One region of the Bacillus sp. URHA0034 genome, then DNA from elsewhere that is predicted to be linked to it. Evidence: a T-box and tRNA genes for the amino acid it is inferred to sense, from the RefSeq annotation. Region 1 holds a T-box; the other holds one or more tRNA genes.
What was found. The T-box of region 1 lies ahead of metG (methionine--tRNA ligase). A T-box ahead of a tRNA ligase gene usually reads a tRNA of that ligase, here a tRNA-Met.
Positions count from the first base shown of each region.

Region 1 (3,201 bases):
ATCTTAACAACTGGAAACGGATACATTAAAATTTTTTTATCGTCAAATTTCGACATTGGGGATTCTTTCGTCAACATGGAAAAACGCTGCCTTTTTAATGCAGCGTCATCAAAATTGAATGCTTTTATTTTTAAACTGTTTGTTGGTTCAGCCTTTCTAGCTCTTCTTCAATTTTTGCTGGATCGATCCGTTCGAATAATGGTTCAACGTTCGATAAAATTTCAGCTTTAACTTCGAAAGATTTCCAGTTGGTTTCTATTATATTTAACATTTTTTTAACCTTTTCACTCGAAAAAGGAAGGAATGGGGTTAAAATATGTGCTAGGTTCCCAATTAGATATACGCAATTAGCTAAGGTTTGTTTACATGACTCAGGATCCTCGTGTACCTGCTTCCATGGTTGACGTTCGTCAAAGTATTTATTTGCGAATCTAACCAGCTCAAAAATCTTTTCCAATCCTTGTTTAAAAGATGTATGTTCAATAGAGGTTCCTGCTTCATCGTATAATTGATTCACTTTTTCTTCAATGGAAAGTGTAATGTCTTTTTTAGGTATAACACCATCGAATGACTTTTCTATAAACTTCAATGTGCGATTTACGAAGTTCCCGTAAGCACCCAATAATTCGCTGTTATGACTATAAATGAATTCTTTCCAAGAAAAATCCGCATCACGACTTTCCGGTGCATTAATGGTTAAGAAGTACCGGATGGAATCGGGTTCGTATCTTTCTAAAATATCTGGAACCCAAACAGCCCAATTCTTACTCGTTGATAATTTTTTCTTTTCCAGCGTAAGATACTCGTTTGAAACGATATGTGCAGGTAATGGTTCTTGTTCAAGTCCCGCCAGGATTCCTGCCCATATAATGGAATGGAACGGGATATTATCCTTTCCGTGTACATAATAAGATGTCGCAGAAGATTTCCAAAACTCTGCGTCATTTTGACTCGTTTCTTTCGCCCAAAGTTTGCTGGCTGAATAATACCCTGAAACGGCTTCGATCCAAACGTAGATTTTTTTATCCTGATAACCTTGTACCGGAACACTAACACCAATAGGTAAATCCCTTGACACGGCTCGATCCTGCAAGCCCTCTTTTAAATATCTTTTGGTCAACGATAGTGCATTTTCACGCCATAGATGGTTATTTTCAGCTTGCTGCGTATGGGTTTCCAAAATAGCTTGAAAGGAACTTAACGAAAAGTAAAAATGCTCTGTATTTCTTGTCGTTGGCGTATTTCCGCAAATTTTGCATTTTCCATCTAGTAATTCAAGTGGTTCTAACACACTTGAACAAAAATCACATTGGTCTCCACGTGCCTGTGCACCACAATTTGGGCAAATACCTTCCACATAACGATCAGGCAGGAATTGCTGATCATATTCACAATAGGTTTGTTCAATTTCCTTTTTGTAGAGAAGATTTTTTTTAAGTAAGGCTAAAAATATCTCTTGAACGATTTTATGATGATGTACTGTATCGGTTCTTGTATACGTATCGTATGAAAATCCTAATCTTGAAAAACAGTCTGCAAATTCTTGGTGGTAACGATCCGCAATTTCTTTTGGAGAAACCCCTTCTTGTTTTGCTCTAATCGTTATCGGTGTACCATTACAATCGCTGCCTGATACATATAAAACCTTTTCTCCTTTTAAACGGTAATACCTTGCTAGAATATCGCCAGGTAACAAACTTGAAATGTGGCCAAGATGTAACGAACCATTAGCATACGCCCAAGCACCGCCTATAAAAATACTCATAATGAATAGCCTCCATCTTTAATTTTAATAAAACAAAAAAACCTCGCCCTTAACTATTAAAGTTAAGGACGAGGTTTAAATACCACGTGATACCACCTTATTTCACAAATGGCTTACACCATTTGCCTCAGCAAGTACGGAGCATAAAAACGCTGCTCTTATACCGTGGCATTGATAACGAGTGCCAAAACTCGTCGTATCCTACTAATCCAAATAGTATGTTCAGAACGAAGCTCAGAGACCATTGTTCAAATGATTGTTTTTGCTTCTTTTCAGCATCCGAAGCTCTCTGTCGAAAAACAAATTCATTTTACTTTTTCTCTTCATTGCCTTTATTTGTTAATTACCAATTAGTTTATTGAATATTTAACATGAAGTCAATAAAAACATTGACATATCTATCCACATACCCGAAGTTTTTGAAGCAAAAGAACCGTCCCCATGCTTCTTAATCATGTTTATTTTTCCCTTTACCTTTGTCTTTGCCATTTCCTTTTTCTTTTTGTTTTTTCCATCCCTCTGATTGATTCTTTTTGACTTCACTAACGTTTCCGCTCTTATTAGAAGTGGGTTTTTCTTCGGTGTGTTTGGGTTTAACTGGGATTTCCGCGGAACTGTTCCCTTTTATATATAATTCGTTATTTACTTGATAAACAGTGTCTGGCTGCTGGAAACTAGATGAATCTGTTCCAAAGGATTGCATCATTGCTTTGAACATATATTGGGCAATTTTTGTCGTATTACCTGCCATATAGTTTCCAGGGCCATTTTTGGCATATCCGGTCCAAACCGCCATCGTATATTGTGGCGTATATCCAGCAAACCAGCTATCATTTGTTGCAGTACTTGGGTAACCGTATTTAGCACGAGTCTTTGTATCAAAATTTGTTGTTCCTGTTTTCCCGGCAACATCTAATCCTGGGACATTTGCAGTAGTCCCTGTCCCATCATTTACGACTGATCGTAACATATCCGTTACCATATAGGCAGTGTAATCCTGCATTACACGTTTTGGTTTTTCGGCAAAATTAACGACCTTTCCATTTGGAAAAACAACTTTTTGGACAAAGTGCGGTTTATTGTAGACACCATCGTTTCCAAAAGCGCTGTACGCTCCAGCCATTTCTACAGGATTGACGGTATTACTTCCAATTGAATATGATTCATATACTTGGTCATTTTTAAAAGTAATCCCCAGCTGTTCTGCAAAGTTCTTGGACCGATCAAGTCCAACCTCTCTAAGCGTTAGCAGCGCAGGAATATTATAAGATTTTTCAAGTGCTGTCCTAATCGTAAGTAATCCATGATATTGGTGATCCCAGTTTGAAATGGGCTGGCCGGTTGAATAGAAAGTCGCTTGATCGTTGATTATATGTGCAGTGGACCATTTTAACTTTTCTATCGCAGGGCCATAGTCAAAAATCGGCTTAAAGGAA
Region 1 covers NZ_JBWCDK010000002.1:5,228,245-5,231,445, reverse strand. The annotation lists gene metG (methionine--tRNA ligase) at 131-1,765, opposite strand; T-box leader at 1,827-2,101, opposite strand; gene ACZ9EE_RS27460 (transglycosylase domain-containing protein) at 2,214-3,201, opposite strand, start outside.

Region 2 (3,201 bases), 3.0 Mb from region 1:
ATTTGAGAGGAGCTGTCCTTAGTACGAGAGGACCGGGATGGACGCACCGCTGGTGTACCAGTTGTCTTGCCAAAGGCATCGCTGGGTAGCTATGTGCGGACGGGATAAGTGCTGAAAGCATCTAAGCATGAAGCCCCCCTCAAGATGAGATTTCCCATAGCGTCAAGCTAGTAAGATCCCTGAAAGATGATCAGGTTGATAGGTCAGAGGTGGAAGCGTGGCGACATGTGGAGCTGACTGATACTAATCGATCGAGGACTTAACCATAGTCTAAAGCGAATAAACTCATTTTTACCCAATTTCTTCTATAAATTATCTAGTTTTGAGAGAACGAACTCTCTAAATAAATAGTCTGGTAATTAAGGCGAGAAGGTCACACCCGTTCCCATACCGAACACGGAAGTTAAGCTTCTCAGCGCCGATGGTAGTTGGGACTTTGTCCCTGTGAGAGTAGGACGTTGCCAGGCTAGGCCCCTTTTGGGGCTATTATTTTGTTTACTTTTTACAGTTGGCCCGTTGGTCAAGCGGTTAAGACACCGCCCTTTCACGGCGGTAACACGGGTTCGAATCCCGTACGGGTCACCATTTTTTAAATATGGAGGATTAGCTCAGCTGGGAGAGCATCTGCCTTACAAGCAGAGGGTCGGCGGTTCGATCCCGTCATCCTCCACTATAATTTTTCTTTACTTAATGCCGGGGTAGCTCAATTGGTAGAGCAAGACCGAATAAGCTGCCTGAATAAGCTTCAGCATACTGACCGAGCTGCTACTTGAATAATCTTTCTGAGGTCAGATGACGGTTTCAAAGACAGCGTGTTTGAATTTAATATATTTTTTCTTACTATATGCCGGGGTAGCTCAATTGGTAGAGCAACTGACTTGTAATCAGTAGGTTGGGGGTTCAAGTCCTCTCGCCGGCACCTTAATACGAGCCATTAGCTCAGTTGGTAGAGCAGATTGCAGACTTCTGTGAATCAGCTTCTGCGGGCAATCTGCGAGAAAGAACGCAAGTTCTTTTGAGCATCTGACCTACCACAAATTAGTTGTAGAAAATCATCTTTGTATGAGCCATTAGCTCAGTTGGTAGAGCATCTGACTTTTAATCAGAGGGTCGAAGGTTCGAGTCCTTCATGGCTCACCATAGTTTATTTCAAAAGCAAAATATTGCGGGTGTGGCGGAATTGGCAGACGCACCAGACTTAGGATCTGGCGCCGCAAGGCGTGGGGGTTCGACTCCCTTCACCCGCACCATGCTTATGATTAAAAAATTAGCATATTTGCGGAAGTAGTTCAGTGGTAGAACACCACCTTGCCAAGGTGGGGGTCGCGGGTTCGAATCCCGTCTTCCGCTCCATATATGCCGGGGTGGCGGAACTGGCAGACGCACAGGACTTAAAATCCTGCGGTAGGTGACTACCGTACCGGTTCGATTCCGGTCCTCGGCACCATTTAATGAGCCCGTAGCTCAGCTTGGTAGAGCACTTGGTTTGGGACCAAGGGGTCGCAGGTTCGAATCCTGTCTTCCCGACCAGACGAAAGTTAATAATAGTAATCATGGGGTCTTAGCTCAGCTGGGAGAGCGCCTGCTTTGCACGCAGGAGGTCAGGGGTTCGATCCCCCTAGACTCCATTTATATTTATTGAAAAAAATGGCGGTGTAGCTCAGCTGGCTAGAGCGTACGGTTCATACCCGTAAGGTCGGGGGTTCGATCCCCTCCGCCGCTATAAACATTAATGCTAATATTACTATTAGTGTTAATGGACCCTTAGCTCAGCTGGTTAGAGCAGACGGCTCATAACCGTCCGGTCGTAGGTTCGAGTCCTACAGGGTCCATTGTTTTAAACGGAGGAATACCCAAGTCTGGCTGAAGGGATCGGTCTTGAAAACCGACAGGCGGGTTAAACCGCGCGGGGGTTCGAATCCCTCTTCCTCCTCCACAAAGTATATTATTATCGCGGGGTGGAGCAACGAGCGTTGCTTCTAGGAATAAACTGCGAGTTGTACCCATCGAGCTGCTGCTTGAATAGGCATTCTGAGATGGGGACAGTCAGTAACAAAACATGGAGCATTTTCCAAACTTTATAATTTCTATTATCGCGGGGTGGAGCAGTCCGGTAGCTCGTCGGGCTCATAACCCGAAGGTCGCAGGTTCAAATCCTGTCCCCGCAATTTGGTCCGGTAGTTCAGTTGGTTAGAATGCCTGCCTGTCACGCAGGAGGTCGCGGGTTCGAGTCCCGTCCGGACCGCCATTTTTATCCCAGTAGGTAAAACTGCTGTTGATATAGATATTTTTTTGTGTGGCTCAGTAGCTCAGTCGGTAGAGCAAAGGACTGAAAATCCTTGTGTCGGCGGTTCGATTCCGTCCTGAGCCACCTTTTTTTATATGGAGGGGTAGCGAAGTGGCTAAACGCGGCGGACTGTAAATCCGCTCCCTCAGGGTTCGGCGGTTCGAATCCGTCCCCCTCCACCATTATGGCGATTGTGGCGAAGTGGTTAACGCATCGGATTGTGGTTCCGACATTCGTGGGTTCGATTCCCATCAGTCGCCCTATTTCATTTTAATTAATGGGCTATAGCCATGCGGTAAGGCATCGCACTTTCACTGCGACATGCGTTGGTTCAAATCCGGGTGTTGCCTCCAAATTTACATTGCGGGTGTAGTTTACTGGTAAAACCTCAGCCTTCCAAGCTGATGTAGTGGGTTCGATTCCCATCACCCGCTCCAATATGGGCCTATAGCTCAGCTGGTTAGAGCGCACGCCTGATAAGCGTGAGGTCGATGGTTCGAGCCCATTTAGGCCGACCATATAGCATATTTTCTTATTGTTCCGCAGTAGCTCAGTGGTAGAGCAATCGGCTGTTAACCGATCGGTCGTAGGTTCGAGTCCTACCTGCGGAGCCATTTTTATGTCTTTGGGGAAGTACTCAAGAGGCTGAAGAGGCGCCCCTGCTAAGGGTGTAGGTCGGGTAACCGGCGCGAGGGTTCAAATCCCTCCTTCTCCGCCATAAATGCGCCTTTAGCTCAGCTGGATAGAGCATACGCCTTCTAAGCGTACGGTCAGAGGTTCGAATCCTCTAAGGCGCGTATCGAAAAGGGGCGATAAAGCCCGTCAAATCAACCTTCTATATCGTTTAGTGAAACGGTCAGAATAACGGTCATGTAAGAAATTACACCCATTATTGACTCGAATCATAAACGATC
Region 2 covers NZ_JBWCDK010000002.1:2,253,244-2,256,444, reverse strand. The annotation lists rRNA gene ACZ9EE_RS12890 (23S ribosomal RNA) at 1-267, shown strand, start outside; rRNA gene rrf (5S ribosomal RNA) at 352-467, shown strand; tRNA gene ACZ9EE_RS12880 (tRNA-Glu) at 511-585, shown strand; tRNA gene ACZ9EE_RS12875 (tRNA-Val) at 598-670, shown strand; tRNA gene ACZ9EE_RS12870 (tRNA-Thr) at 847-919, shown strand; tRNA gene ACZ9EE_RS12865 (tRNA-Lys) at 1,065-1,140, shown strand; tRNA gene ACZ9EE_RS12860 (tRNA-Leu) at 1,166-1,250, shown strand; tRNA gene ACZ9EE_RS12855 (tRNA-Gly) at 1,279-1,353, shown strand; tRNA gene ACZ9EE_RS12850 (tRNA-Leu) at 1,359-1,447, shown strand; tRNA gene ACZ9EE_RS12845 (tRNA-Ala) at 1,556-1,628, shown strand; tRNA gene ACZ9EE_RS12840 (tRNA-Met) at 1,650-1,723, shown strand; tRNA gene ACZ9EE_RS12835 (tRNA-Ile) at 1,759-1,832, shown strand; tRNA gene ACZ9EE_RS12830 (tRNA-Ser) at 1,844-1,936, shown strand; tRNA gene ACZ9EE_RS12825 (tRNA-Met) at 2,095-2,168, shown strand; tRNA gene ACZ9EE_RS12820 (tRNA-Asp) at 2,172-2,248, shown strand; tRNA gene ACZ9EE_RS12815 (tRNA-Phe) at 2,299-2,371, shown strand; tRNA gene ACZ9EE_RS12810 (tRNA-Tyr) at 2,385-2,469, shown strand; tRNA gene ACZ9EE_RS12805 (tRNA-His) at 2,475-2,547, shown strand; tRNA gene ACZ9EE_RS12800 (tRNA-Glu) at 2,568-2,640, shown strand; tRNA gene ACZ9EE_RS12795 (tRNA-Gly) at 2,651-2,724, shown strand; tRNA gene ACZ9EE_RS12790 (tRNA-Ile) at 2,729-2,805, shown strand; tRNA gene ACZ9EE_RS12785 (tRNA-Asn) at 2,827-2,901, shown strand; tRNA gene ACZ9EE_RS12780 (tRNA-Ser) at 2,915-3,005, shown strand; tRNA gene ACZ9EE_RS12775 (tRNA-Arg) at 3,011-3,084, shown strand.
Region 2: it has a tRNA-Met gene. The T-box ahead of metG (methionine--tRNA ligase) is inferred to sense a tRNA for this amino acid. The anticodon was not compared.